Regions from separate parts of the Paenibacillus sp. 2TAB19 genome, predicted to be linked through region 4. Evidence: riboswitches for the same ligand, from Rfam matches in the RefSeq annotation. Region 4 holds a riboswitch; each other region holds the start of a gene.
The links. Region 4 has a riboswitch for cyclic di-GMP ahead of AB4Z33_RS11160 (LPXTG cell wall anchor domain-containing protein). Riboswitches for the same ligand answer to the same signal wherever they lie in the genome.
Positions count from the first base shown of each region.

Region 1 (7,681 bases), on a different contig from region 4:
ACCCTGCAAGCCAACCGTATGTCCGTCCGCGTCGGAAATATGAACCCATCCGCCGTATCGGTCCGTAATGCCGGACAGCAAATCGGTAATTTTCTGCTGATCGATGATTACGACGACGACGGCGGGCGAAGTGCCCGTGAAGCTGTCGAGCGGAAGAGACTGCATATAGGTCACGACCGAGGTTTCGTTCTTATTGTCCATGAACGGGCTTAAGGGCATCATCTCGCTCCGGTGAGTTCCTTCTAGAACCGTGCTCTTCCACTTCTCGAACGGCATATCCTCGTAATGATAGCTTTCATAATAATGCTCCGGCCGGAAATAAGCCGAACCCGGCGTCAAGAGTACATTATAGTTGCTCAAATAAACATAATAATGCTTCAGGAAATCATTCGTTTGGCCGAACGTGAGGACGTTCCTCATCATTTTCCAAATCCCATACACATTGGACGCGTCGCCCGATCCGTTCTCATTCATCAAAATGTTCAAATCCTGGTTGATCGCAAGCTGCCTAGTGAAGCCTTCAACCTCCGCCATACGTCGTTCCAATAGCTCCTTGCTCTTCTGGAGCTGCGTCACGCTGTTCTCGATCGAGACGGATTCCGTCACGGTTATCGCGGTCTTGTACGACATATAACCCGCAATGCTTGGAATGATCAGAATAATGATGTAAGAGATGAGAAACCGTCTGAACACCCGTGAATATTTAGGCAAGGCAAGGCCTCCTTCCGGTTCAACATTGAGAGGGCTATCATAACTAATTATACCCCAATTCGCAATACTGCTAAGATAAAAAAAACAACTGCCCGCTACAGTTGCTTATGATGGATTAGGTAACAACCCTCAACTCATCTACTTCTTGAATAGGATACCGACAGTCACCTGTTCCGTAAAGGTACAATCGCGGTTAAAGGCGTACCATTTCCCGCCTTGCCGCACGGCAATCGCCTAGGGTACGGCAATATTCGGCCCATAAAAAAAACCAGCCACTCTGAAGTGACCGGTTTTTCAATATCAAACACGATTCAAATGCGTTTAGTCACAATGTCGATTACCGCACGGTACAGATTCGGCGGGTACTCCGCAATCCGGTGGCACAGATACAAATACCATTCATGGCCATATGGGAGATAGATTCTAACCGAGTGCCCGTCTGCCTTCAGCTTGCTTCCCAGCTCCGGACGAACACCGTACAGCGTCTCGAATTCGGCATGGCCATGAGACAGCCACCCGTTCTTCAGCACTTCATCCACAATCGCTTCATCATGGGTAGCAATCGATACGTGATGGCCTTGACGAATGGCGCATTCCACAAGCTCCAAATAACGTTCATTAAGAGCAGGAGACCGATGGATTGCGCGGTCTTCCGGTTCTTGATAAGCGCCTTTCACGATCCGTACCCGACGTCGCGAATCAGCTAGAGCTTCCAAATCCTGCGGCGTTCGATTCAAATGAGCTTGCAACGTAATGCCTAAGTTCGAATAAGTTGTAGCAGCGCTTGTGTAGACAGATAGTATATCCTCCGTCTTGCTGGACTCTTCCATGCTGATGAATAATTCAATCTCTGCGCCTACAGCATTGGCATTTGCCGCCAGATCCATCAGATGGGAGTATGCAAGCTCCTTATCCAACGAAAGCCCGATATGCGACAGATCGAAGGATACGCGGGCTGGAAGTCCGGCACGACCCAAATCTTGAATGAGCGCCTTCATCTCCGCAGCAGCCGCTTCGCATTCGTCAGCATCCGACGTATTCTCTCCGATATATTCGATGGAAAGCTTATAACCTTCCCCGGCCAGCCGGCGGCTAGCGGCAACTCCCTCTTGTCGGGTTTCACCCGTAACATATCGAGAAGCGGCCTGCTGAAGCAGCACATAGAGCTCTGGTGTCCGCTCTACGTAAGCTTTCAGGTCATCACGGCGAGCGATTGACTTTAGAGCCGCTGAAAATTGTTTTTCCAAATTCGATTCATGGTACATCCAACATCTCTCCCCTACTCAAGTTCCTTCCATTGTACGGAGTAGAGGGATGACGGTATTGTACAAAATTGCTCTTTGTTATTAAGATGACAACGCGTAAGAGTATGGCGTTGCTCCTACAATCCTGCCGAACGTTCTCGCAAAATGGCTCTGGTCATAAAATCCCGCATCGGTTGCAATGTCGGCAATCGGTCGCCGCTTCATCAATTCGGCCTTGGCATAATTAATGCGCAGCAGATTCTGATAGGCATGCGGTGGCAGATGATTCCATCGTTTAAACAACCGAATGAGATGAAATCGACTTATTCCCGTTACGTTCTCGAGCTCCTCCATCGTTAGCTTCTCTGTAAAATGCTCATGCATATAGTCCTGTACAAGCTTGACGTACTTCTGATCCTGCTTGCCTTGTTGTATTTCATGCACCAAATCTGAAGCGTTCCGACTAACGAGATCATGTATCAGCTCAATCATAGCCGTCTCGATTTCAAGAGGAGAACCGTTTCCCATAAAAGCCTCCATCGTTTGGTTAATGCGATAGCGACAGACTCTATTTTTGTCCTCGGCCAAAAGAAACGGGATATGAAGCTGATCGCGCTCCCGCTGTTCAAGGTCAAGCTGCTCTAACCAAGCCTGCTTGACGAACAGCATTTTGTAATTCCACTCCATTCCCGTCTCCGGCTGGCAGGCATGCAGCATCATCGGCGGAAAGCTGATTGCCTTTCCATCCTCAACCCGGTGCATGGTTCCGTCGCACCAAGCGTTCGTCACGCCTTTATCGATTAACCCGATCGAATATTCCTCATGAAAATGCTTTTGGTACGCTAGATCGCTCTTCAGACATCGCTTAGCTTCCAAGAAAGGCAGCGCCTCATGGCGGTAAAAGGTCACATCAGACATGTTTCGAGTCCTCGTTTCATTATCAGAAAGTTTCTTCGCAATAAAAAGCCCTCCCGCTCGAAGGCGGAAGGGCTCAGTGTGCTCGAACGATACTACTACAGCTTAAACGGCTTTACCGATTCGTTCAAGTCAACCGATAGAGACGACAGCTGCTGGATGGCAGCCGATATTTCCTGCATGGCCGCGCTTTGCTGTTGCGCGGACGCAGCAACCTCTTCCGTGCCGGCTGCCTGCTCCTGCGTGACCCCGTTAATTTGCTGCATGGCATCCGTGATGCGTACGAAGGAATGCTCTACCTTCTCCAGCGAGCCGGACATATGGTTCGTGTGGACGGTAAACTCTGAAACGCCCGAATATATATGCTTGAAGTTTTGGTGGGTACCGCTAATCCAAGAATGGCCAAGCTCGACAGCCTTCGTTCCTTCTTCGATGCTTTGCTTAACCAGATGGCTGTTCGATTGCGTGCTCGAGACGAGCTCGTTAACGGACAGCGCCGCTTGAGCGGACTGCGTTGCCAGCTTCTTGACTTCCTCGGCAACGACCGCGAAGCCTCTTCCGAGCTCGCCGACCCGTGCCGCCTCGATCGAAGCATTAAGCGCAAGCAGATTCGTCTGCGTCGATATTTCGGTTATAATGCCGATAATCTCTCCGATTTCATTGGAACGTGTCTCCAGCGCCGCTGCCGCTTGCTGCGACTGCTGCATCGCCTGCTTGATCGTCTCCATTTGTTGGAGGGTACGATCGACAAGCTCTTGCCCCTGCTCCGATTGCGAATGGACCTCGGACGCGATTTCTTGAATTTCCTTCATGCCTGCCGATACTTCTTTGATGTCGGTATCAATGTTATGAATGCTCGAGTGGCTTTCGGATACGCTCTGCACGATCTCCGTAATGCCTTCTGTCATTTTGCTCGTCGATTCGGCCACCTGCTGCGCGCTATTCGTCGATTCATTCACGGATTGCTTCAGATGCTTGCTCGTATCCCCGATAAGGGCGGACGAAGCGATGACCTGCTCGATCAATGTTTTTAAGCTCGTAATCATGATGCCGAAAGCGGCACCCAGCTTGCCGATCTCATCCTTGCTGTCGATCGAGAACTGGCTTCTCATATCGCCGGCCGCTACTTTCTCGGCTGCAATCATCAGTTTGCGAAGCGGATTCGTAATGATTCGGCTAATAATAACGGCGATCACGCTGCCGACTACGAAGACGATGACGGAAATGATAATGGTCATCCAGTTCGAGCTGGATGCAGTCTCAGGCACAACGGAAGCATCGAGATCGATGCCCAAGATGCCGTACACGGTGCCGGATTTATCGGTCAGCGGCACGAAGATAGATTTATGCGTGCCGTATTCATCGTCGTAAATCGGACTGAACATCGTTTTCTTGGAAGCAATGGCTTCCCTCATTTCATCAGTAAACGGATAAGCGGTTCCGAAGTCGTCAGGGACGCCCGACAAAATCAGAATCCGTTCTTCATCCTGGGTATTGGATAAAATATAAATGTTCTCCAAGCTATGAACGGTCTGGAGCTTCTCGAGCTCCGTCTTGATTATCGCGTAGTTCGGATCGTCCGCCCCTGTCAGTTGAATATCGCTTCCCGGAATGGCTGCGAGCGTGTTCGACGCGATTTGAATATCCGTCGCGAGCCGCTTATCGAATTGCTCCAGAAGCTTCTCCGAGAGGTTGCTCTGCGTCATATAGCCGGACAGAGCAAAGGCTACGCATGTCACGACCTGCAGCAGCAGGATGCTGACCGAGATTTTGACTGCAAGATGTTCTCTGAACCAATTCAATTTAAGAATAGATTTCTTCATGGTTGTTCTCCTTCGTGGATAGCCGATCAAAAGCGGCATACGTTTCAGCGATTTTTTGTTTCAAATAGTGAACGATTGCACCGACATCGGAAGTTTGCGTGTACGGAGAGATGACGAATAACTTAGCCGCATACAGCGCAATTTGACCCGCCCGGTCCGCGGTTGGCACGTAGAGATGCTTCTTCGTATCTCCGAAAAACATTTTTCCGCGGTCTCTGCCCAATATTTCGAACAATAGCTCGTTCAGCTTATTTTCGCGCTCAATCTCCGCATAGCTGCGGAGCCCCTCGTATTCCGCGTGATAGCCGTTTTTACGATCTGCATACAAACGRAACAGCGTGATAATGCCCGGATTTAGCGGATTGACGATGACGGCTTCGGGAACTTCGGCAGCCAACGTCTTCCTGAACGCTATATTGACTTCGACGAATTGGGCGAGCAGCTTCTGATAACCTTCGATGCCGAAAGCCGTTAGCGCGCTTAAAATACTGATCGAGCTGCCCATTCTAGAGCATTCCAGCGTATAGCTCGTATGATAATCCCCATAACCCCGATGTCCAACATACGGCGTTTCATCCGGCTCCAAATCAAGCAGCTTGAGATCGGATGCCCGCTTCACAAGGAATAAGCTCGTGGAGTACGGCGTTTGACCGAGCTTCTGGAAGTCAAAGCACAACGAATCCGCCAATCCCAAATGCTTCATTCTCTCCCTTATCGCTTGAAGCGCAGATAGTGTTTCAGTATCGAATTTATGTAGATTTCCTTCAAAGTCGTAATCGTTAAAGAAGGCAAAAAATCCGCCCAGCGCTGAATCCGCGTGGATATGCGGCCTTTGAATGCCATGCTTTGTCGCTAGTTCCTCTGACACAGCCAAGATTTCCTCGACATTATCGATGCCCATCGCATCCGTCGTCGCTGTCGTTGCCACAATGTACACAGGGACGCCTCCGCTTAAAATAACGCTCTCCACTTTCTCTTCGAGATCCCGAACATCCATGGAGCTGTCTTCTCGCGTACGGATTTTGATCAGGTTATTGCTGCCCAGACCCGTTGCTTCCATCGATTTGAACAGGCTGTAATGAGCCGCTTCCGAGCAGAAGGCAAACAAGTTGTCAGGTACGCCTGCTTTTGCAGCTTTGGCGTCATATTTATTAATGGCTAGTCGAAGTCCCGTAAAGATGGCCCCTTGCCCGCCCCAAGTCGTATATCCGCCGCTTGCCGTAGGGTCATAACCAATCAGCGCCGACATCATGGCAACGACTCTGACTTCGGCCTCCGCTCCGGCAGGTCCGTATACGTCCCACAAGTTATTGCCATTCACCATAAAAGCGGTGAGCATTCCCATGATGCCCGGAATACTGGCCATGGGCAAAATATTAGTCAAAAAGTATTTCGTATGGTAGGGATGACCGTGCAGAAGCTTGAGCAGCTCGCCGTTCACTTCATTTTGCGTGCTTCCGCTAACGGGAATGCGGCTGTTCTTCGTTAAATCCTGATAGAAAGTAGCTCCTCTATCTTTCGTTCCTTTTAAATTAACGGAATCGGGATCCTTTAAAGCATCGACCCCTTCTACGATTTGCCTGAATAGTGCTATAAGATCGTCTCGTTGTCGCTCGTTGCCGTCGTCGCTTGGAAATAAGGTCCGGATATTCATCTCTTGCTCGCTCATTGTCTCCACTCTCTCCTATTTCGTTATTCTCTCTTTTTTGTTGTAAGCAAAGAGGCATGCCTATGGACGACCATAGACATGCCTCTGCTAAATCTTTTGCAACTGGCTGACATTTCTTTTTGAGAAGTAGTCCCTATAGCTTTGCGTCTCTCGTCTTTCGACGGATTTGCATTATGTGATTTTAGGAAAGTTCATCGATACAATTAGTAAACATTTACAGCGAATAGGAACATTCTACTATTTTACATTTCAGAGATCAATAGATTTGAAATAGAGATTTCGTTAATTTTTTTAAGAAATCATCATTTTGTCACAATCTTCCTTTGTTCGATATTGTCGACCGATTATATTTGGTGCAATATTCCTGCTACTGCCAATCTGTTCAACCCCGATACAGCTATGATTCAGCAGGTTTTCTTATCCTCCCATTCGTTTTAAGATCATATTTAAAAGAGAGGAGATTATCTATGACAGACGAAGCATACAACGATTTAATTGCCAAATCGCTATTAAACAAAGGAAACAACAGGAGATTAAAAACCGCTATCGAAAAAGCGAAAAGAGGCGAAGAGATTACGATTGCCTACATTGGCGGCTCCATTACTCACGGCGCGGGAGCTAATCCGCTCCATACCGACTGCTATGCTCATCGGTCATATTCCACCTTCAAGTCGATGTTCGGAAAGGACGGCGGCGATTCTATTCGTTTCGTCAAAGCTGGACTCGGCGGCACGCCCTCCGAGCTGGGGATGATTCGTTATCAGAGGGATGTTCTGAGAGATGGAGCCGTACGCCCTGATATCGTCATTGTGGAATTTGCAGTCAATGACGCCGACGACGAAACGGAAGGGAGCTGTTACGAAAGCCTGGTATTAAAAGCACTGACTGCTGACAACGCTCCAGCCGTCATCCTATTGTTCAGTGTGTTCRAAAGCGACTGGAATTTGCAAGATCGGCTTGCGCCCGTTGGTTATCATTATGAGCTTCCCATGGTAAGCATAAAAGATGCGGTGGTGGACCAATTTCAGATAACCAAAGACGAGGGGAACATCATTACCAAAGAGCAATTTTTCAGCGACATCTACCATCCGACCAATGCAGGTCATACAATCATGGCCGATTGTCTAGGCTGGCTGTTCGCCGAAACCGACCGTTCCGCCATGGATCATGAACATATTGTGATCGACAAGCCGCCGGTAATCGGTAATGACTTCGTCCATGTCCTTTTGTTGGATCGGGCCAACGGCTCTAGCATAGCCAATATATCGGAAGGAGGCTTCGACGCAATCGATACCGAACTTCAAATGGCGGAGATGGAC
Region 1 is NZ_JBFRGE010000085.1:13,723-21,403, reverse strand. Features, by position in the region: gene AB4Z33_RS26040 (helix-turn-helix domain-containing protein) at 1-711, opposite strand, end outside; gene AB4Z33_RS26035 (proline dehydrogenase family protein) at 1,023-1,976, opposite strand; gene AB4Z33_RS26030 (helix-turn-helix domain-containing protein) at 2,058-2,873, opposite strand; gene AB4Z33_RS26025 (methyl-accepting chemotaxis protein) at 2,969-4,693, opposite strand; gene AB4Z33_RS26020 (pyridoxal phosphate-dependent decarboxylase family protein) at 4,674-6,362, opposite strand; cyclic di-GMP riboswitch class I at 6,457-6,543, opposite strand; gene AB4Z33_RS26015 (SGNH/GDSL hydrolase family protein) at 6,830-7,681, shown strand, end outside.
Region 1: linked by a shared signal. The riboswitch ahead of AB4Z33_RS26020 (pyridoxal phosphate-dependent decarboxylase family protein) and the one ahead of AB4Z33_RS11160 (LPXTG cell wall anchor domain-containing protein) in region 4 are both predicted to bind cyclic di-GMP.

Region 2 (7,681 bases), on a different contig from region 4:
TTCGGTGAACGTTGGCTGCAAAATCTCCGGAATCTCATAGGTGTCGCCGGGAGCAAAACCGGCAGCATGAAGCGCATCGTTGCTTTGCATAACGGTCGCGATCTTCTTCCCGTCTTGTTCAGTTACTTCGGGCATGTATATATAAGCATTCGCCACTAATTCGTTCTTTATCATCGTGTCCAGCAGTTGCTTAAGCTGTTGAAAAACATCGCCCTCCGTATCGCCGCCAGCCTTAATCTCCTCGTAGCCTCGGCCCAGCAAGAAGTAACTGGCTTCCATCTGGGCACCGAGTGTTTCACCGGTACGATTAATCTCCTGCGTAAAGGCGTTTTTTTGGCTGTTATAGGATAACGTCTCCGTAACTCCGATAACGACAATTAATAATAAAGCTAACACAATTGAACTTGCCACTACTAAACTTCTGTTGAACGCACGAAACATCCCATCACTCTCCAAAACATTGATTATGATGAATATCGTCGATTTATGTCGGATTATGTAGGTGGTAATTTGTGGAATCGACAATTCTAGTTGTATTTTCTGCAATAAGCATAACAATGGGATATTAGAAAAATGCGAGAATCAATGTTAGAAAAGTGTTGAATATATAAGCTTCCGAGCGGAATTCAGCTAACTTTCAGTCGGCTTTAAAGGACAATTAAGGAAGTGAGAGTAGGATGTTCCTGTAACAACATTATCGATGAGAGGTGGAATTACGAATGCTTCAATTGAAACCGAAAGCAAAAGCGATAACGGCAGGAGCCATCGCGCTTACTTTGACACTGGGAGGCGGCGTGCTTTGGAGCAGTCAATATGTGAATGCTGCCTCGTCTGACGTTGCTCAGACCGATTCTGACCAAACCGGCAAAGCGGCCGACGGTGCAGAGAAGAAGGGCAGGGGCGGGCAATTCGGCGGACATGGCCTCGGAAACATACAAGAACAGCTTCTCGCGTACTTGGCTATTGATGAAGCAGCGTTGAAGACACAGCTTAAGACGAGCACGCTCAGCGAAATCGCAGTGGCGCAGGGCAAAACTCGCGAAGAGTTGAAAGCGAAGCTAATCGAATGGCTGGAGGCGGAGCGTGCGAGCGCCCCGGCCGCATCTGCGGACACCGATAAGCTGAAGGACGGACAAGCAGAGAAGACGAAACCAACCGCTGCCGAGCAGGCGGAGAAGCTGCTTGATTCCAAAGGCGGCGGACAGGGGCTAGGCAAGCATGACGGTCGCGGCGGGAAGGGCTTTGGAGGCGGAGGGCTTGAAGCGGTAGCTGCAGCGCTAGGCCTAGGAGCGGACGAGCTTAAAGAAGCACTGGATGGCGGGAAAACGATTGCGGCACTTGCTGCCGAGAAAGGCATAGCCGTACAAACCGTTATTGATGCGCACATAACCGAAGTGAAAGCCAAGCTCGCCGAGAAGCTTGCGGCGGGAGAGTTGACGCAGGAGCAGTATGACGAGAAGCTTGCAACCTTGGCTGAGCATGCTGAGAAGCTTGTAAACGGCGAGCTTCAAGGGCGCGCTCAAGATGGCGGCAAAGGTCCGCGCGGGGAGCGTCCTAACGGAGCGCGAGGTACGAAGGAAGGTGACAAGCCGGCAGCGGAGAACGGGGCACAGGCAAGCGAAAGCGAATCGGCATCTCAAGCCGAAACCGGAGCAAGCGCTTAAGACGAACAATGGCAGTACAGGAGGCTAATCCTGTACTGCCATTCGTTGTTTATGCAGTGCTTTATGCTGCACTGCCGGCCAGCAGCGCTTCGAACTGATGGGCCGGAAGCGGCTTGCTGAATAAGTAGCCTTGCAGTTCATCGCACTTCAGCTCCTTGCAAAATTGCGACTCGTCATCGGTTTCAACACCTTCTGCCACGACCCTCATATCCATACTGTGCACAAGCTCGATAATAGCCCGAACGATCGAGGACTTCTTCTCGTCGGTCGTAATGCCTTGAATGAACGAGCGGTCAAGCTTCACATCGGAGATCGGCAGCCTTTGCAGCTGATTAAGCGTTGAGTAGCCGGTGCCGAAGTCGTCCATCGAGATTAAGATGCCGAGCTTGCGCAAATACTGGATCGTTTCAATGACTTGCTCCATATTACGCATGAAGACGCCCTCCGTAATTTCAATGCTGACGTATTCCGGCGATAATTGCGTATCTTCTAACGCGGATACGATCATTTCGATTAAGTTTCCTTGGAAAAAATGTCTGCCCGAGATGTTAACCGATACGCATATCGGAGGTAATCCCGCATCCTGCCACGCTTTGTTCTGGCGGCAAGCCTCGCGGAACACCCATCGGTCAATTTCTAATATGAAGCCCGCCTGCTCGGCAAGCGGAATGAACTTATCTGGCGGAATAAGGCCCAGCTCGGGATGCTGCCAGCGGATAAGCGCTTCTATGCCGCATAACTTCCCTGTCGAGGCGCTCATTTTCGGCTGATAGTGTAAGGAGAATTGGTTCGTTTGCAGCGCATTGTAGAGTCCGTTCTCCAAGTGCATCTTCTCTGTCATGACCGAGGCCAGCTTCGGCTTGTAGAAGCGGTAGCAGCCGTCGCCCTCTTCCTTGGCGCTGTACATGGCGATATCCGCGTTGCTAATAACGGTGTCGATATCTTCACCGTCGAGCGGATATAGACTAATGCCAATGCTGATTGTTAAGTAAAGCGGCATGCCGTCGATATCGAAAGGCTTGGAGAATGCTTCGCCGATCTGTTCCGCCATGTCGTGCACCTCCGCAACGTCGGTATATGAGCCGGCGAAGACGAATTCATCGCCACCGAGACGGAATACATCGAAGCTCGTTGCAGTCTCTGCGAAGCGGCTGGCAGCCTGCTTCAGGAGTCTATCGCCGGTTGCATGGCCAAGCGTATCGTTTACTTGCTTGAAGCGATTAATATCGGCGAACATAACAGCAATCTTATGCTCATTACCGGCATGTATCGTAATCATGTCTTGAATATGCTTCGTAAAGTGAAGCCGATTCGGCAAACCTGTCAGCATGTCGTAATAAGCGAGGCGATGAAGTTTCTCCTCCGATTGCCCAAGCATATACGCTTGAGCTTGCAGGCGCTCGCTGTTTTTCTGCGTCTCACCGAACATGTGGACGAGATTGACCGCCATTTGCTTGAAGTTGCTAATTAAGGCATGGATCTCGAAAATATTGCTGGACGGCCATTCGATCAGGTCTTCCTGCTTTAGGCGGCTCGGCAGATTGTTCGTCGCTTCGGCTAGTCGCTTCAAGCTTCTGCCTAGCCAGCGGTTAATGAAGAACGCAACAAGTGCGGCGAATAAGGCGAGTGTAATCAAATAAATGAAATGCGTGATGTATTTATTAAAAAGATAGTATTGATAGTTATGTAAAGGAATATCGATATGGATCATGAGGCCCGTATCATGGATGGGCGAGGCGTAACGGAACTTGCCTTCATGCCAAGTCGAGATATGGAGCGGATGCTCTTTAAGTACAGGAATAAGCAATTGAAGGTTGTTGCTTAGCGCTTTGTTAATCCGGTAGCTTGAGGTGTCATTACGGATGCTGCCGTTCCAAGGGATGACAGTGCCGCTTCCATCTGTAATGGTAATGGTGTATAGAGTGGACGAATGCTTGGCAATCAGCGATTGCAGGTATGCAAGCGTGGCCTCGGACTTATTGTCGTCATATCGAATCCTGCTCTCCATATATTCTCTTCCGATCATCGAAGCTACGTTGCTGGAAAGCTGCTCGGCGTGGCGGCTGGCTTCCTTGAAGGAGCCCGTGCTGCTAATGTAAATATTCAATAGAAACGGCAGTATAACGCACACGATCGAGAAATGAAACATGACGCGGTTGAGGGAGCTGGATCTGCGCCAATTGCGAGCGATGCCGGACCACTTTGAGAGCGGCAAATATTGCAGGGCAATATCGGCACACAGCGCGTTCAGCAGTCCGTTGATCGCCACAATCGACGTAACGAGCATCAGATCGGTCCCCATAGCGTTATATTGACCAACATGCGTAATATACGTTAGTGGGGCAGCGATAAGCAGCCAAAAGGCAGCGTCGCAGACGAACAGATGACTCGGGAACTTGCGAACGAGCAGACCGACAATGGCAATTTCCAGCAGTCCGATGTTATGGAATAGAGATTGATCCATAAGCTGAGTCCCAATCGTATGCACGACTGCGGCGGCCAGCAATCCGAGCCAGAACCCGAACAAGCGAAGTCCGACTAACAGGAATACGCTTGTAAAGGTGAATGTTATGCCATATAGAAAGGGATAGCCAAGTCTCTCGCTGATTAAAGCGAGCAGCGTGCATAGTAGAAAGGACAGGGCGATGATCCATCGATTACGCTTCGGTTGCTGTACAGTACTCAATTCGGGCCTCCTGGTAATATGTCAATGGAACGATTACGGTTGGATTTGACAATAAAAAAAGGATGCCAAACGGCACCCTCCTGCGGTCACGAATCATTAGGGTAACCCGGCGATCATGGCGTCATTACGCTGTAGACCCGTAGCTTTGCGTCCTATGCTTTCGCATAGTTTGCCCTTTGCCTATTCGGCTTTTCACCTAATATTCGACAATTTATTCTAAATTCCTTCTTTTTTTGAAGTATAGGAATATAGTTTCACACTATACCTCATGCCTATACTTCACCGGAATGAAACGCGCCTCGCCACCAAGGATGGCACAGAACCGAGCTGCGCAAAGACGCAGCTAACGGTTCGTGCGTAGCGACAGCCTTTTCACCTTGCGCAAACTTGAAAACTAAGCTTTCAGTACGTCGTGATCGACATAACGCTCGCCATTCATTTCGCTAATGATGTTGATAGCAGCTTTGGCGCCGTCGCCGGCCGTAATGATCGCATGAACGCTTACGCCTGCTACCGTTCCAGCGGCCCAGATTCCGGGAATGTTCGTTTTGCCGCTTGGATCGACAGCGACTACCGTCTTGATGCGCGGCTCAGTACCCGCTTTTGTCTGAACGCCGATATGCTCGGCAAGGTCAGTTGCGGCTCCGGTAGCGAGCAGGACATGCTTTGCCTCGTAAGCTCCGCCATCGGATTCAATCATGAAGCCGCCTTCGATGACAGTAATGTTCTGAACGGTTTCCTCCTTAATCTCGGTGCCGAATTTGAGCGCCTGCTTCTTGCCTGTCTCGATGAGATCGGGACCGCCGATTTCGACAACGCCGTAATGGTTCTCGAACCATGCGCGTTTCGTCATCCCTTTGTTATTTTCGAACATGACTGTCTTTTTGCCTGCCTTCGCGCTAAAGATCGCTGCGCTTGCTCCTGCGGGTCCAGCTCCGATAATTGCAATATCGTACACGCGTCCAACCTCCAAATGTATTTATTTCGTTCCTCTTTCGTTTTCGCCAATATTATATAAATGTTCCGCGGCAAAAATCAATCGGACAATTCTAGCCCGTTCACGATATGTTCATTATTGACGCGTTGCATTCGAACCGCGTCTTTGATATAGTTCGAATATCGAATAGTTCTACAGTAGAATTAGTTTGTCCGAGTCATTGAAGTCATTAGTGTTCGGACCATTACGACAGAGAAGGAGGATCTGATGCGGGAATGGATCTCAAACTATCCAAAGAAATTATACATCGCTACGAGGCTGCCCACTTCTTGGTTAACCGCCGATTAAACGCTTTGATACGCGAGCTGATGCCGGAAGAGCTGACGATCGACCAGTTCTCGACGCTGCGATATTTGCATAGCCAGGGGCGGAGCACGTCCTCGGAGCTGGCTGATATTTTCTGCGTGGGCAAAAGCTCGATTACGGCCATTATTAATCGCCTTTTCGACAAGAATCTGATTTATCGTCTGCCTGATGAGAAGGATCGGCGCGTCACGTATTTAGCGCTGACAAAGGAGGGAAAGCAGCTTTTTGACGAGATGGATGTAAAGATGTATGAGCTGCTGCTAAAGTATATCAGCCCGTTCGACGAGCAGGAAGCGATCACGTTCATTCAGACGTTCGAGAAGCTCGCTCATGAACTAGGCAAACCACAATAAGGCTATGAAGCGTAATCGTGAAGGGAGAGCAGAGAGAGAATGAGAGTCATACTGAAGCTGAAGTGGTTAGTGCTTGTATTATGGATTGCGGTGGCAGCAGGGCTGATGATTACCGCGCCGGCAATGGGGGAGCTTGTACGGACCAAAGGACAGATCGGCGTGCCGGAAGGTTACTCCTCGCATATCGCTAGCGAGCTCGTGAAGGAAGTGGGAGGCGACGATGGCGCAAGCGGCATGGCGACCGTGCTCGTCTTCCATAAGGAAGGCGGCTTATCGGAAAGCGACCTAGCCGAAGTGAAGGGCGGCGTTGATAAGCTGAAGGCTGAAGGCGAGGCCATCGGCGTCACGTCGGTTACAAGCCACTTCGATACGCCTGAGCTGAAACCGCAGATGGTGTCCGAGGACGGCAGCACCGTTCTGACGCTTTTGAGCGTCGAGGCCGGCGACCGGGAGCTGGTCGAGCTGAAGGACGGTCTGTATGAGTCGCTGTCCGATATCGGCATTGAGCATTATTATACCGGCAACTGGATTATCTCCGAGGATGTTGTGCAGAGCTCGCAGGAAGGGCTTAAGAAGACGGAGCTTATTACGGTCGGATTCATACTTATCATCTTGTTCATCGTCTTCCGTTCGGCGGTTGCGCCGATTGTGCCGCTGCTGGCGGTGGGCTTTACTTACCTCACCTCACAGTCGATAGTCGCATTCCTCGTGAAGTATGCCGACTTTCCGCTATCGAACTTTACGCAAATTTTCCTCGTTGCCGTCTTGTTCGGCATAGGCACGGACTATTGCATTCTGTTGATCAGCCGATTCAAGGAAGAGCTAGCCCATCGCGGCGACATTACGGAAGCGATCGTTCATACGTATCGCACGGCAGGCAGAACGGTGTTGTTCTCCGGGCTTGCGGTGCTGGTCGGCTTCGCGTCAATCGGCTTCTCGACGTTTATGCTGTATCGTTCGGCCGTTGCGGTCGCTGTTGGCGTAGCGGTGCTGCTCATTGCGCTGTTCACCATCGTCCCGTTCTTTATGGCTGTGTTGGGCAAGGCGCTGTTCTGGCCGGCGAAGGGCTCATTGGAGCATAAGCCGAGCAAGCTATGGGGCGCTGTCGGCAGCTTCTCGCTGAAGAAGCCGGTATGGGCGCTTGTGATATTGGCGGTTATTGTTGTACCGTTCCTCACCGCTTATAAGGGCTCTATCTCATTCAATTCGCTTGACGAGATCGGCGACAAATACGATTCCGTTAAAGCATTCAATATTATTGCGGAAGGGTTCGGACCAGGCGAATCGTTGCCAACGACGGTCGTCGTGAAGACCGATCAGCCGCTGGATACGCCGGAGGGACTGGCAGCGCTGGAGCAGGCGAGCCGCGAGCTGGCGAAGGCCGAAGGCGTGAAGGCGGTTCGCAGCGCCACGCGGCCGATGGGCGAGGCGATGGAGCAATTCCTCGTCGCCGACCAGGTCGGTACGCTCGAGGATGGACTTGGACAGAGCGGCGAAGGACTCGGCAAGATCGGCAGCGGCTTGTCCGAGGCGAGCAGCGCGCTGAACGAGAATGCGCCGAAGCTGGCCGAAGCGGTCGACGGTGCTGGAGAACTCGTCTCCGGCACGAATGAGCTGAAGACGGGCGTCGAGCAGCTTGGCGCTGGTCTGAGCAAGATCGAGCAAGGGCTGCTGG
Region 2 is NZ_JBFRGE010000021.1:35,098-42,778, reverse strand. Features, by position in the region: gene AB4Z33_RS11775 (methyl-accepting chemotaxis protein) at 1-411, opposite strand, end outside; gene AB4Z33_RS11770 (hypothetical protein) at 720-1,664, shown strand; gene AB4Z33_RS11765 (EAL domain-containing protein) at 1,726-4,350, opposite strand; cyclic di-GMP riboswitch class I at 4,448-4,534, opposite strand; gene AB4Z33_RS11760 (FAD-dependent oxidoreductase) at 4,745-5,308, opposite strand; gene AB4Z33_RS11755 (MarR family winged helix-turn-helix transcriptional regulator) at 5,563-6,006, shown strand; gene AB4Z33_RS11750 (MMPL family transporter) at 6,046-7,681, shown strand, end outside.
Region 2: linked by a shared signal. The riboswitch ahead of AB4Z33_RS11765 (EAL domain-containing protein) and the one ahead of AB4Z33_RS11160 (LPXTG cell wall anchor domain-containing protein) in region 4 are both predicted to bind cyclic di-GMP.

Region 3 (7,681 bases), on a different contig from region 4:
ATTGGATGAAGCCGCGACATACACCCTTGCCACGAATGACTTCATAGCTGCGGGCGGCGATGAGTACACCATGTTCGGCAAGTATCCGCAAGCCGGCATGTACGGCGCGCTGGATGAAGCGCTCATCGCTTATATTCAGAAGCTTGGCAAAGCAAATCCAACCATTGAGGGACGCATTAAGGAAGGAGTGAAACCCGCCACTCCTTCCCCTGAACCCGAGCCGAAGCCCGAGCCCGAGCAACCTGAACCGAAACCAGAACCTAAGCCTGAACCAAAACCCGAGCCTGCAGCCTCGGCCTACATCGTTGTAAAAGGCGATACGCTATGGGCGATTGCTAAGAAATACGGAACGACATGGCAGGTGCTTCGCGATCTTAATAAGTTAACGAATGCAGACCTCATCTTCCCGGGTCAAAAGATCATATTGCCTTCATAATGTAGCTTATACAAATGCAAAGGGCTGTTCCACGAGCGGATAACCGCTTAAGGAACAGCCCTTTAATTATTAGTCGTTGCTCTTATTTCTTCTGTGCAGAAAAGCGGATCAGAAATCCTAGCATTACGATTACCAATCCAGCCATGTAGAACGGCATGGTGCTGCTATCGCCTGTCTTAGGCAATGTATCAACATCCACTGAACCATCTTCCGGTGTCCCTAAGCCTATTTCTTCATCGTCTACCGTTACTTCTTCGTCATCCGTAGTTTGCTCCTCGCCATCTTCAGGCGCTCCGCCTTCATCCGGTGAGCCTCCCGGCACTTCTTCTTCATCAATAATCACTTCATCGGAAGGCGTCGGCGTTGGATCAGGTGACACTGTAGGCTCAGGAGTAACCGTTGCCTCCGGTATCGGAGTTCCCGTCGGCATCGGCGTCGGCGCCGGTGATGGCGTTACGACTGGTGTCGACGTTGGCGTCGCCGTTGGTGTCGCTGTCGGCGTTGCCGTCGGTGTTGCTGTCGGCGTCTCCGATGGAGTTGCCGTCGGTGTCGGTGTTGCCGTCGGCGTCGCTGTCGGTGTCTCCGACGGTGTCGCTGTCGGCGTTGGTGTCGGCGTCTCCGACGGTGTTGCCGTTGGTGTTGCTGTCGGTGTCTCCGACGGTGTTGCCGTCGGCGTCTCCGACGGTGTCGCTGACGGCGTTGGTGTCGGCGTCTCCGACGGTGTTGCTGTCGGCGTTGGTGTCGGCGTTTCCGACGGTGTTGCTGTCGGCGTTGGTGTCGGTGTTGCTGTCGGTGTCTCCGACGGTGTCGCTGTCGGCGTTGGTATCGGCGTCGCCGACGGTGTTACTGTCGGTGTCGGTGTCGGAGAAGGCGTCGCCGACGGGCTAGGTGTTGGCGTCGCTAGCGGTATCTCCCCCTCGAAAGGTACCCAATGCGGCTGAATTCTGCCTTTCGTGAGCGAAGCTCCTACTAATATGCCGTCGATATTGCCGCTCGTTGCCGTAATATCAGCCTGTGGCGCTAATAGACTGCCCTTGACCCCACTATTGCCGAGCGTCAGCGCCGTAGCATCCGGGAAGTTAAACAATATTTTAGATTGGCGGTCTTTATCGTCAAAGCCAAAATAACCTTGCCACCCCATTGATCGAGTCGCACCCGTAACGTTAATAATCACTGTCGAGCCATTTGGAACGTCCAGCCATACCTCATTCAGATCATACCCTACTGTAAATACATTGAGCTGAGGGTCTGTTCCCTTTAAAGTCGTTTTATTCGAATTGTATTGATCTTTGCTTGTTGTGCCGTTGGTCGGCAAAGCTGCCAGCTCAGCGGACAAATTCAACAAATATTCAGCTTCTGCTTCAAAATCGATAGGTGCCCCTTGATGCTTATTGCCTCTTACGAGCGTGAAGGCCGATGTTGAATGAAGCGTTCCGTAGTAGGCATCGCCATAATCAATTTGACCATTCGTGAACTTCAGTTCTCCGCCCGCCACTAAGCCAATGTCTCCCGATGCATTCGCTCGATTGACGCCAAATCCGGTTATATCAATATCTCCTCCGGCCGCCAGTCCACCTTCGACTTGCTCGTAATACAGCTTAAAGTCACCGAGCATGAACACGTTGTAACTGCCTGCCGTACCGAGCACAGAGCTGTTGCCTCCGCCTGCTCCAAATACAAAAGCGTTGCATAGAATGCCGAAGACGATGACCCCAGTCACGACTAGTGATGCGCTCTTACGAAATGCTTTTCTCATGATATACCCTCCCTATCAAAAAAAATAAAAAAGACCGCACACGAATACGAGATTCATGGCGGTCGGACGATCATAGCGCCTTAGGCGCTGTAGACTCCAGACTTTGCGTCCCACTCTTTCAAATGGTTTGCTATTGGCATAATCGAACAATTCGTTCGTAATCTATGACTCTATCAAAAAGGAACTATACCTATTTTAGCTAATTTTGGTCGCAACCGCAATCCGCTAAATTATATAACCATATGTAAAATATACCCATGTATGTACATGGAAATGAACTTCAATTCCGCTCTCCATATGCCGATTGTTAATATAGGTAATAGGAACTATATCATGAAGCTGTGAAAAGAGGAATGATCCCATTGAAGCAACTAGATCCGCACCAACAAACTCCCGCAAGCGTATATCGTGCTTTCCTCCTCCAGCTCGTCTACAACTATGTATTTGGATCGACCGTCGCCGTGCTCGGAGTCGGGGGCATCATCATTTTCTCCACGCTTAAGCTGCCCCAAGGCGAAGGCTTCGTGCTCGGCGTCATCTTATTCGCTTCTTTGCTCATTATGCTTGCCTGCGAGCTGTTCGTATTCTATCGGCATGCAAAGCCGATTCAAGTCGCTTTCCTGTCCGATCAGCCAACAGCGGAGCAGCTTCGCAAAGCTTATATACAAACGCACCGCTTTCCGGTACTGTCGCTGAAGCGGACTTTCGGACCTCATCTGCTCGGCATATCGGTGCCGGCTATTGCAATGAGCTATATTTTCATCCAAATGGAATGGCTCTCGTTCCCTTATTATTATATCGGACTTGCTTCCGTTGGCGCGCTGCTCGTTGCCAGTATGCATGCCATGATTGAATTTTTCCTGACCGCACGGGCTATTCGACCTGTTGTCACCTATATGCGCAACAAACATGTAGCACTCTATGGGCAGGATCTGACCCTCGGCGGCCAAGTATTTGCTTCGATTCGCACGAAGTTTCTGCTAAGCGCTTTTTTAATCGGTACGCTTCCACTGCTCTTGCATAGTCTTGCGGCTCAGATCAGGCTTGAAGGACTGGACGGCGGGGGCACCTCCGCCTATTGGCAATGGGCCGGTATCATTCTTGTTATCGGCGTCTTCTTCTCCTTGTTCGGCGCCTCGCTCCTATCTCGCAATATTGAGGATCCGATCCACAAGCTCCAAGCTGCGATGATTGCCGTGCAGAACGGCCATTACGACACCCGCGCGGAAGATATTCATTCCGATGAATTTTCGAAGCTGGTCGCAGGCTTCAACCATATGATCGAAGGTCTGCAGGAGAGGGATGAGCGTAATAAGCAGCTTCACCAAAGCTACTTCTTCACGCTTGCTGCCGCGCTTGACGCGCGCGACACCTATACCGCGGGTCATTCGGAACGCGTTGCCGAATATTCCGTCGCGATCGGCGAGCAGGCTGGCTGGCCGCAAACCGAGATTGAACTGCTGCGCAAGTCGGCTCTGCTTCATGACATCGGCAAAATCGGCATTCGTGACTCGGTGCTGTTGAAGGATGGCAAGCTAACGGACGAGGAGTTTAATCAGATTAAGGCACACCCGGGACTGGGCGAAAATATATTGAAGCAGATTGAGCCTGCGGACGCGATGGCCGATCTGCTTCCGGGCGTACGCTCCCATCATGAACGCTATGACGGACGCGGTTATCCCGACGGGCTCGCAGGAGAGCACATTCCTCTGCTTGGCCGAGTTATTGCCATTGCCGACGCTTTCGATGCGATGACATCGGATCGGCCGTACCGTAAAGGAATGACTCGCGAGCACGCCCTAGCGATTCTGAAGGAAGGCAAGGGAACACAGTGGGATCCCGCCTTAATCGAGCTGTTCATTAATTCGCTGCGGCAAAACGAATAATAAAAATAAGAGCTTCGCGACCGGGCATTATGCCACGCGCGAAGCTCTTATTTATTGGAGCGAGCCTATTTTTTGATCAGACGGAAATCATCATAGTGGAAGCCTGGCGCAACGACGCAAGATACGAGTACCGGCTCGTCGCCGAGCGCTCTCGCCATCTGCCATTCGTTAGCCGGCACAAGCGCCTGTGGTTGATGTCCTGCGGAAATGTCCGGGCCCACAATAATTTCCTTACGGGTATGCGGGTCAGCTTCTGTTCCGCCAAGCGTGAGCAGCAACGGGCTTCCCGAATGCCAGAACCATACTTCGTCGGAGTAAACCGTATGCCAGTCCGAGAACTCCTCAGGATGCAGCAAGAAATAAATCGACGATGCGGCAAAACGCGGTCCCGAATACGGAGCGCCGAGCACCTGCTGCGGAATTTCAAAATTAGCTTTCCAAATTTCCTTGTACCATCCGCCTTCGACATGCGGCTTAAGATCAAGCGCATGCACAAGCGGCGACAGCTCCTTCACTGTTGCTCCCATCCCAATCAACCTCTCTCTGTTATGCTCTATTCTATTGAAAACTTTCATTCATTCTATCATATCGGAAATGCCGGTTCGCTGATTAATAGCAAAAATATAGTTGCTAATTGATCCCACGGTTATAAGCCTTGAATTGTTCACCTATTCGACCAACAAAAAAATGGAATTGTCTATGATTTTGGTCATTTATAAGATATACTTATAAATATAGCCGCAGGAGGTGAGCAGATGAGATTGACGATAAGCATGAAGCACAACCAAAGACCCGCGTTTCGCAAACGGTTCTTTAACCTGCTTATTATTTTGCCACTGCTGCTCACTGCACTGTTTGCTTACCAAGCAGGCAACAACTTCGAGTTGACGGCCGGCTCCAGCCGGTTCAATCCTGTTGCCCGCGCAACGACCTGCGCTGCTCTGAACGGGCGCTCCCCAAGCAAGCTGCTTCAGCCTATTCGCCGCAAGCCCGCGGCTTATAAGGTATCACTTGCCGTCTTATTGGGACGGCCCGCTTATTTATCCCCCTTAAGTCTGACCATCCTGCAGCGCTTGAAGCGTTTACTGCTTAAGCCTATTAAATATACATCGGTCTACATTGGTTAGAACCCATTTTTTTGGTACAAACTACAAAAAAATGAGGAGGCAAACCCAATGAATATTAGAGAATCTGATTTGCCTGGAATCGGACGCAAATACCAGATTATTACGCGCGGAGGCGATAAGTTCGTCATTATCATTCATGATGACGGCCGACGTGAAATGTACCATTTTGACTATGAGGATCCGGATGACAGCATCTCCATGGTAACGCTTGAGGATGAAGAAGCTCGTCAGATTGCCGCTATTATCGGCGGAATGACTTACAAGCCGAAGGCACTCGAAACGATTGAAGTAGCACTGGATGATCTAACGATCGAATGGTACAAAATCGAGCCAAACGCCGCTTGCATCGGCAAAACGATCGGCGAGGCGGATATTCGCCAAACGACCGGGGCAACGATTATTGCTGCCGTCGAGAAAGAAGCTAAGCATATTAATCCAGGTCCCGACTATGTTTTCAAAGCAGACTCGACCCTTATTGTGGCTGGTGAACGGCAGAACCTTAAACAGCTTAAGCTCATGCTCCAAAACGGGAGTCGTTAATTATGGACCACATGGTGCTGGAGATCGGTCTCGCCGTTATACTCATCGCCTTGGTCGGGCTGTTAGCTTCAAAAATTCGTTTTTCGGTTATTCCTTTTTATATATTGATCGGTATGGCTGTCGGCCCTCATGCGCCTCACTTCGGCATACTAGACTTCAGATTCATTCACAGCGCTGAATTAATTGAATTCATGGGGCGCCTCGGCGTGCTCTTCCTGTTATTTTATCTAGGTCTCGAGTTCTCGGTTGGTCGACTCATGAAGTCTGGCAAAGCGATCGCGGTTGGCGGAACGATCTATATTTTAATCAACTTTTCACTCGGCTTATTGTTCGGATGGGTTAACGACTTTCCTATCGAGGAAACGATGGTCATTGCAGGTATAACGACCATCTCATCCAGCGCAATCGTAGCCAAGGTGCTCGTCGACTTAAAACGGACGGCGAACCCGGAGACAGAGATGATTCTCGGGATCATTATGTTCGAGGATATTTTCCTCGCGGTGTATATATCCGTATTGTCGGGTCTTGTGCTCAGCGACTCTTCGTCGCTTGGCGGTGTGTTGCTCTCGGCCTCTTATGCGCTTGGATTCATGTTGTTATTCCTCATTATTGGCAGGAAGGCTGCCCCGCTGCTTAACAAGCTGTTCAATATTCGCTCCAACGAATTATTCCTATTGCTCGTCTTCGGCTTCTTGTTCCTTGTCGCCGGTTTCTCCGAGACGATTCATGTCGCAGAAGCGATCGGCGCGTTGCTCGTCGGGTTAGTATTAGCGGAGACGACGCATATGAAACGGATCGAGCATATGATTTTGCCGTTCCGCGACTTCTTCGGCGCTTTGTTCTTCTTCAGCTTCGGTCTCACGATCGACCCGCTCGCACTCGGCGGCGCGGTATGGCTGTCGCTCGGCGCTGTCGGCATTACGCTGCTCGGCAACTTCGTTGCAGGCATGTTCGCAGGCAAGAGCGCTGGACTGTCGCCTAAGGCATCGTCCAACATCGGACTAACGATTGTGTCGCGCGGCGAGTTCTCGATCATTATGGCTAATCTGGGCAAAGCCGGCGGCTTGATGGAGCTGCTGCAGCCGTTCGCTGCGCTATATGTGCTGATCCTAGCCATATTAGGCCCGCTGCTAACGAAGGAGTCTAAGCTCATCTATAAAGGGCTGAATATGATATTCCGCTGGGAGAAGCGGAAGCTCGTGAAAGAGCCCGACCCGCCTGCCCCGCAAGGCGGCAACGGGTAAGTAACGAGGCAGGTGCGACAGGTCAGGATGACTGCCGCGCCTGCCTCTTCTTTGTGCTTGTGTAGTATGCTCACATTCGCTACCTTCCCTTAGCGATAGAGATACTTTCTATCTCTATCTGCCCCTAACACACCCCGATTTGTTGAATAGAGCTGTTTTCTAGCTCTATTCCGCTCAGCTGACCCGCCGTATGCTCAATTTCGCCACTCTCCCTTACAGATAGAGATACTTTCTATCTCTATCTGCCCCTAACACACCTCGATTTGTTGAATAGAGCTGTTTCTAGCTCTATTCCGCTCAGCTGACCCGCCGTATGCTCACATTCGCCGCAATCCCTTGCCGATAGAGATACTTTCTATCTCTATCTGCCTCTAACACACCCCGGTTTGTTGAATAGAGCTGTTTTCTAGCTCTATTCCGCTCAATAGCCCCGCCGTATGCTCACATTCGCCGCTCTCCCTTGCCGATAGAGATACTTTCTATCTCTATCTGCCCCTAACACACCACAATTTGTTGAATAGAGCTGTTTTCTAGCCCTATTCTGCTCAGCTGACCCGCCGTATGCTCACATTCGCCGCAATCCCTTGCCGATAGAGATGCTTTCTATCTCTATCTGCCTCTAGCACACCTAGATTTGTTGAATAGAGCTGTTTATTAGCTCTATTCTGCTCAGCTGACCCGCCGCATGCTCA
Region 3 is NZ_JBFRGE010000055.1:35,780-43,460, reverse strand. Features, by position in the region: gene AB4Z33_RS21710 (5'-nucleotidase C-terminal domain-containing protein) at 1-436, shown strand, start outside; gene AB4Z33_RS21705 (choice-of-anchor A family protein) at 519-2,192, opposite strand; cyclic di-GMP riboswitch class I at 2,247-2,334, opposite strand; gene AB4Z33_RS21700 (HD-GYP domain-containing protein) at 2,555-4,078, shown strand; gene AB4Z33_RS21695 (cupin domain-containing protein) at 4,144-4,605, opposite strand; gene AB4Z33_RS21690 (hypothetical protein) at 4,834-5,205, shown strand; gene AB4Z33_RS21685 (cation:proton antiporter regulatory subunit) at 5,254-5,745, shown strand; gene AB4Z33_RS21680 (cation:proton antiporter) at 5,748-6,989, shown strand.
Region 3: linked by a shared signal. The riboswitch ahead of AB4Z33_RS21705 (choice-of-anchor A family protein) and the one ahead of AB4Z33_RS11160 (LPXTG cell wall anchor domain-containing protein) in region 4 are both predicted to bind cyclic di-GMP.

Region 4 (7,681 bases):
TCGGTGCCGGCGTTGGTTCTGGCGTTGCTGTAGGCTCCGGTGTCGGAGTCGGCGTTGGTTCTGGCGTTGCTGTCGGCTCCGGTGTCGGAGTCGGCGTTGGTTCTGGCGTTGCTGTCGGCTCCGGTGTCGGAGTCGGCGTTGGTTCTGGTGTTGCTGTCGGCTCCGGTGTCGGAGTCGCTGTTGGTTCTGGTGTTGCTGCCGGCTCCGGTGTCGGGGTCGCTGTTGGTTCTGGTGTTGCTGTCGGCTCCGGTGTCGGAGTCGCTGTTGGTTCTGGTGTTGCTGTCGGCTCCGGTGTCGGGGTCGCTGTTGGTTCTGGTGTTGCTGTCGGCTCCGGCGTCGGAGTCGGTGTTGGTTCTGGTGTTGCTGTTGGTTCCGGTGTCGGTACAATTACAGTCTTCTTCACGAAAAACTCGATTTCACGGATTTTATCCGTCTGAGCTGTCGAGGAACCGGATTTGGTCCCGCTTGCTCCGTAGGATGTCGTCTCCGTTTTATATTTGTTGCCCGATTTCCAAGTAATCTTTACGCACACGACATCATGTTTCAATAAATCCGTGTCGTTGATTACGTTCCAATTAACAGTCTTCTTGTTGTTCTTTAATTCGCCGCTCACGACTTTTTTGCCGCTAGGTCCTACTTCAAAGCTATTAGAATTACCTACCGTATATTTATAGCTGGCATCGTAGCCTTCCGTGCAGCCTGGAGCCGGCAGTTCCTTGTAGTAAAATTTCACATAGGATATTGTTTGTTCTTTATAATAAGTTACCCATTTCCACTTACCGTTGACTTTTTCGTATTTCTCATAAGCATACTGAGGCGCCTGAAGGCCACTTCCGCTAATAGCACCGCCGTCATACTCATAGGTTTTAGTTGCACCATCCGATAACCCTTCAACTTTCACGCAAGTAATGGCATAACCATCTCCCGCATTCCAGTTCAAATTGGTTTTATCGTAGTCGCGGGAACCGCTAACGACTTGGTCCCCATCATCGGATAGGGAAAAATTATAGTTGTAAAAGAAGACCTCATCCACATAATCGCCGCTGCAATTGCTTGCCGCCCCACCGCCGCTTCCATGGGCAAAAACCGTACCAGCCGTACCGATCGTTAAGATGACGACCAACTTCAACAATAGGGCTGACTTCAACCACTTCTTCTTAATCATAAATACCCTCCCCCATAATATATGACGTCATGGCTTCCGCAAAATAAAAAAGACCGCCATGACAGTTCATGGCGGTCGGACGATCATAGCATCGATAGCTTAACGATGCCTTAGACTCCTGGCTTTGCGTCCCAACCTTTCGGATGGTTTGCGATTTACATGAGATATTGTTGTTTTGTTAGCTTTTTTGCATAAATATGTAACAATTGTGATTCGCAAGTCCTATTCTATTACTGTTACTATGAAGGTGTCAATACTAGATTAGCATTTTGAGAACATAAATTTCACGCCATTAAATGTATGCGTATTCATGCGTTTGTTCGACAAATTTCATCATGATAATTAGTAGAAGAAATAAGAAAAAGCGCGGCCGTCAGACGGTTATTCACCATCAACACGGCCACGCTTCTATAGTTATTTATATCTTGCTTCCATATAGCTCGTCTCTTACTCGCCAGAGCGATGATCTCTCATATGCGGGAACAACAGTACGTCCCGGATCGAAGGCGCATTCGTTAACAGCATAATGAGACGGTCGATGCCGATTCCCAAACCGCCAGTAGGCGGCATGCCGTATTCAAGGGCGCGGATGAAGTCATCATCCATCTCATGCGCTTCGTCGTTGCCGTGCTCTTTCTCTACGAGCTGTGCCTCGAACCGTTCGCGCTGGTCAATCGGATCGTTCAGCTCGGTAAAGGCGTTCGCGTGCTCGCGTGCTACGATGAATAGCTCGAAGCGGTCCGTGAAGCGCGGATCGGCTTCACTCTTCTTCGCCAGCGGCGAGATCGCAACCGGATGTCCGGTAACGAACGTAGGCTGGATGAGCGTATGCTCGCCAAATGTTTCGAAGAACGCGTTCAAGATATGACCAAACGTCATATGCGGCTCAACCGCAACTTTATGCTCTTTAGCAAGGCGATGTGCTTCCTCGTCGGTCATCTCCACGCTGAAGTCGACACCTGTAAGTTCCTTCACGAGATCTACCATCGAGACGCGGCGCCATTGCGGAGTCAAGTCGACTTCTTGGCCTTGGTACATAATCTTCGTTGTGCCAAGCACCTCTTGTGCGATATGCGCAATCAGATTCTCGGTCAGAGCCATAATATCTTTGTAGTCAGCGTAAGCCTCATACAGCTCGATCATTGTGAACTCAGGGTTGTGACGCGTCGAGATACCCTCGTTGCGGTATACGCGGCCGATCTCATATACCTTCTCCAAGCCGCCCACGATAAGACGTTTTAGATGAAGCTCGATCGCAATACGCATATAAAGCTGCATATCTAGCGCATTATGATGAGTGATGAAAGGACGAGCAGCAGCTCCGCCCGCTATCGAGTGCAACGTTGGTGTCTCTACTTCTAAGTAACCTCTCGAATCGAGATAACGGCGCATCGATTGAATGATTTTGGACCGGGTAATAAACGTTTGTTGAACGTCCGGATTCACAATCAGGTCGACATAACGTTGACGATAGCGCAGTTCGACGTCCTTCAGGCCATGGTACTTGTCAGGCAGCGGAAGCAACGACTTCGTCAATACGTCAACATCTTGCGCTTTGACGGAAACTTCGCCTGTATTCGTCTTGAACACGACGCCATGTACGCCGACAATATCACCAATATCAAGCAGATCGAAAGCAGCGAACTTATGCTCTTCGACCGTGTCCTTGCGGACGTAGATTTGAATCTTGCCGCTCAAGTCCTGGATATGCGCGAAGCCTGCCTTGCCCATGCCGCGCTTCTGCATAATACGGCCGGCGATGCTCACTTTAACCGCTTGGCCTTCCAGCTCTTCCTTCGTAGACGCTTCATAGGCTGTTAGTATATCTTTGGCATTATGAGTGCGCTCGAACTTCTTGCCGAATGGGTCAACGCCTAAAGCGCGAAGCTCGTCTAGTTTGTCTCTGCGGATCTGCAGAAGCTCACTAAGCTCCTGCTCCTGTCCCTGCTCGTTATTCTCATGTTCCACTTTCGTTCATCTCCCTGATACGTAAGGGTAACCGATAACGTTCAAAAAGCTTCCGGCAAGGAAGCTTTCTAAACCATTCATCGCAAACCTTATTTTTTGATATCGACAATTTTATATTGAATGATGCCGGCTGGTACGTTCACTTCTACAACGGTGCCTTTTTTCTTGCCTAGAATCGCCTTGCCAACCGGACTTTCATTAGAAATCTTATTTTGGAGCGGATCGGACTCCGCAGTGCCTACAATCGCATATTCCATTGTGTCGCCGAATTCCATATCTTCAACCGTTACAATCGAACCAATGCTCACCGTATCGATATCGATATCATCGTTATTGATGATACGCGCATTACGAAGCATCTTCTCAAGCGTAATAATACGGCCTTCGATAAATGCCTGCTCATTCTTCGCGTCCTCGTATTCGGAGTTCTCGCTAATATCGCCATAACCGATTGCAACCTTGATCCGCTCAGCGACTTCGCGGCGCTTGATCGACTTTAAGGTTTCCAGTTCCTCTTCAAGCTTCTTTAAGCCGTCCTGAGTCAGAATGATTTGCTTATCGTTCATCTTTCCGATTCTCCCGTCGTGTGACTTATTTTCATACCGTGTATGAATTCACTGTTACCTAATATATTACGCTTCATTGCCATCATACCTTGAGTCATTTCACTTTAAAGGAGTCTCTTGAGAGCCTCTTTGGATTATATTGCACGATTATATTTCAAAGTTGCCCCCAATGTCAATCAAAGCCAAACGTCCCATTGAAACCGTTTCACTTAGGCGTGAATCCATACATTCCGCATCATGCCGACATCTGTCGAACTTTGTCGATGCAAGTGCCGCTGCCTCCAAAATGAAGCATGCTCCGACATGGCGCTCCATTAAAAGCAGCGGCAACCGGCGATCCATTTAATGAATGATCTCTTCCGCTGCGGTATGGACGGATGAAGCGCCATTCTGCTCCTGCACGGCCTCTTCCTCCAATGAACGAATATAATTTTCCAAAATCGCCACCATGCGATCGCGGTCCGTTTCTTCCATAATAACGTCCTTCACGCGCGCGCCGCCTGGCAAGCCCTTCAAATACCATGCTAAGTGCTTGCGCATCTCGCGCACGGCTACCGCTTCGTTCTTCAGCGCGATCAGTCGGTCAAGGTGCAAGATCGCGACTTCCATCTTCTCGCGCGGTGCCGGATCGCCCAGAAGCTCGCCCGTTGCCAAGTACTGAATCGTACGATAGAGCATCCATGGGTTGCCCAACGCGCCGCGTCCGATCATAACGCCGTCGACGCCGGTGTGATCCAGCATCCTTCTCGCGTCTTCTGGCGAGAATACGTCGCCATTCCCAATTACGGGAATAGATACCGATTGTTTGACATCCCTTATGATGTCCCAATTCGCCTTGCCCGTATACAGTTGCTCCCGCGTCCGTCCATGTACGCTAACGGCTTTGCCGCCTGCGCGCTCAACCGCACGAGCGTTCTCGATCGCATAAATATGCTCGTCATCCCAGCCGATACGCATCTTCACCGTAACCGGCTTTTTCACTGCGTCTACGACAGCAGATACCATCTCATAGATTTTGTTCGGGTCAAGCAGCCAACGAGCGCCGGCGTCGCATTTCGTTACCTTCGGTACGGGGCATCCCATATTAATGTCTATAATGTCTGCATTCGTCTGCGTATCGACAACCTTCGCCGCCTCGACCAGCGACTCACGGTCGCCGCCGAATATTTGCAAGCTAAGCGGCTTCTCGCGCTCGTCAACGAACAGCATCTCCATCGTTCGTTTATTTCCGTGCAGGATCGCCTTGTCGCTCACCATCTCCGCGCATACAAGTCCCGTTCCGAATTCCTTTGCTATTAAACGAAAAGCAGGGTTGCACACGCCTGCCATCGGCGCCAGCACGACCCTATTCTTCATCTCGATGTCGCCGATTTTCAGCATGCCGTTCCAAACTCCTCATTGATATTATTTGATCCCAAGCGCCCTGTGCCGGACGTCAGGCTTTATTCACGGTTATCCGACATTAATTCCTCATAGTCGATCCCAAGCGTGCTCGCGATATGGTTAAGCAGCTTCGGGTCTGTCTTCCTCGTACCGCGCTCAAGCGAGCCCAATACCGCAACAGATACGCCAAGTACTTTGGCCAGCTCCTGCTGTGTGTAACCCTTCAGCTTCCGAAAGGCTCTGACGCGCTGCGCCAATTGATTGTTTTCCATAACGTGATGCCTTCCTTTCCATCCTGAAGCGCGCTGCCGGCCGCACGTGCAACCTCACTCTGCAGCGTATGCGATACTTCGATAACATCGTTTAACGGCACAAGCACGAATGACCGCTCCATCATGCGCGGATGCGGCAGTGTCAGCTCCTCTTGATCCATTCTGACATTATCGTATAGCAGGAGGTCGAGGTCAATGGTTCTCGGTCCCCAACGTATCTGCCTAACTCGCCCTAGCTGCAGCTCATATTCGAGGAGCTTGCGCAGCAGTTCGATCGGACTGAGCGAAGTGCGGATCGCTATCGCCATGTTCAGAAATGCAGGCTGATCTGTATAGCCGACAGGATCTGTCTCATAGATGCCCGACACACTCCGTACTTCAATGGTTGGTTCATGGTCAATCAGTCCGATAGCCTCCATCAGAAGCTGCTCTCGCTCTCCCATATTCGACCCTAAAGCGACGTACGCTTCGAATGACTGCCCGTTAGGCGGGAATCGCTCTTCCATGTGCATCCCGCTTTCTCCGCATCTCGATCGTTACCCCGTCAAAGTGGATATCGAACGGAGGATGCGGCTTTGTTACTCGAACCGTCACTTCATTTACCATAGTATAAGCTTCCAGAACCCGTGATGCAATGTGACCTGTTAAAGCTTCAATCAGCTTGAAAGGAGGTCCTTCCACGATCTCTTTCGTGAATGCATGGATCTCCGCGTAGTTAATTGTATAGTTCAAATCATCGGTCTCAGCAGCTTGGCCAAGCTCCATATGCAGCACGACATCGACGTAAAATTGCTGCCCCAGCTTATTCTCTTCGGCAAAAACGCCATGATACCCGTAGAAGCGCATCCCTTTAATCGCCATTTGGTCCATTTCCGTCACTCCCCTCACAGGCAAACGTCTTATTTCTTACTTTGTTGTCTTAAATTTCAAAATAGCGTCCGTCATCAAAGCGGTCTGCTTCATCTCGCGAACGTCATGCACCCTTACGATATGACTGCCTTGCGCGATACCAAGCGCGACTGTCGCGGCTGTGCCGAATGCCAACTCTTCCACGGGCAAGCTCAGCGTGTCGCGAATAAACCGTTTGCGCGATGTGCCGAGCAGCACCGGATAGCCCAGCGCCGACAGTTCGGATAAGCGAGCAAGCAGCTCCAAGTTGTTCTCGTACGTTTTGGCGAACCCGATACCGGGATCGAGCCATACCTGAGTCTCCGAAACGCCGGCCGTCTTCGCGATCTCGACACTGCCAAGCAGATCAGCCAGCACATCGGGCACGAAATCGTTGTAGTCCCGCGCATGACGGTTATGGTTAAGAATAACGGGACAGCCGAACTCTGCGGCCACTGCCGCCATCTCGGGGTCACCCTTCAAGGCCCATATATCGTTAATAATGTGAGCGCCCGCTTCGAGCGCCTGACGTGCAGCAGCAGCCTTATACGTGTCTATAGACAGCGGTAAATGCGGAATTTCCTTCCGCACCGCTTCAATAACAGGAATGATGCGCCGCAGCTCCTCATCAAGAGGAACGGGCTCGAAACCCGGACGCGTCGATTCGCCGCCGATATCGAGAATATCCGCCCCATCCTCCACCATAGCAAGCGCGTGGGCTACTGCAGCATCCACCCCCGTATACTTGCCGCCATCAGAGAAGGAGTCAGGCGTCGCATTGAGAATGCCCATAATTAATGTACGTTTGCCAAGCTCCAGCCGAATGCCGCCGTTCAACTCATATAACCAATGTCTATTATGCGTGCTGCTCTTGCTCATGCTGCCACTCTCCTTAACCGTTATTCATTCCCGACAAGTCGCGATGTATCCGCACGATAGAGCGCTAGCAAGCCTCTCGTCAGATCTCCCGCATAACCGTCGCCAACTTGTACAGTCTCGTTCCTGCTCGCAATGTCGGATAGCGTCGTAATCGGTATAAGCTCCTGTATGGAGTTAGTCATCCATATTTCATCAGCCCGTACAAGCTCTTCCCATGTAAAATGTCCTTCATGCACCGCATGCCCCGCTTCCCGTGCAAGCTCGATAACACGCTCGCGCGTTACACCGGGTAAGATGCCCGTATCAATAGCCGGCGTGCACAAAATGCCGTCCTTCACATAGAACAGATTGCTCACAATGCCTTCAGCGATCCAGCCTTCCTTCGTCAGCATAAGCCCCTCGGCTCCTGACGGAGGAGAAGAGGCAAGCAGCTCACGCTTCGCAATAATATTATTCATATAATGGAGAGATTTGAATCTGATGTCGCCTTCCGGCGTGTTCCGCCGCGTCTGCAGCAGCCTCAGCTCTCTTCCATGCATAGGAATCGAATCATTGACCGG
Region 4 is NZ_JBFRGE010000020.1:687-8,367, forward strand. Features, by position in the region: gene AB4Z33_RS11160 (LPXTG cell wall anchor domain-containing protein) at 1-1,165, opposite strand, end outside; cyclic di-GMP riboswitch class I at 1,233-1,328, opposite strand; gene lysS (lysine--tRNA ligase) at 1,613-3,133, opposite strand; gene greA (transcription elongation factor GreA) at 3,223-3,699, opposite strand; gene dusB (tRNA dihydrouridine synthase DusB) at 4,042-5,079, opposite strand; gene AB4Z33_RS11180 (helix-turn-helix domain-containing protein) at 5,142-5,354, opposite strand; gene folK (2-amino-4-hydroxy-6-hydroxymethyldihydropteridine diphosphokinase) at 5,306-5,860, opposite strand; gene folB (dihydroneopterin aldolase) at 5,838-6,224, opposite strand; gene folP (dihydropteroate synthase) at 6,261-7,121, opposite strand; gene pabC (aminodeoxychorismate lyase) at 7,142-7,681, opposite strand, start outside.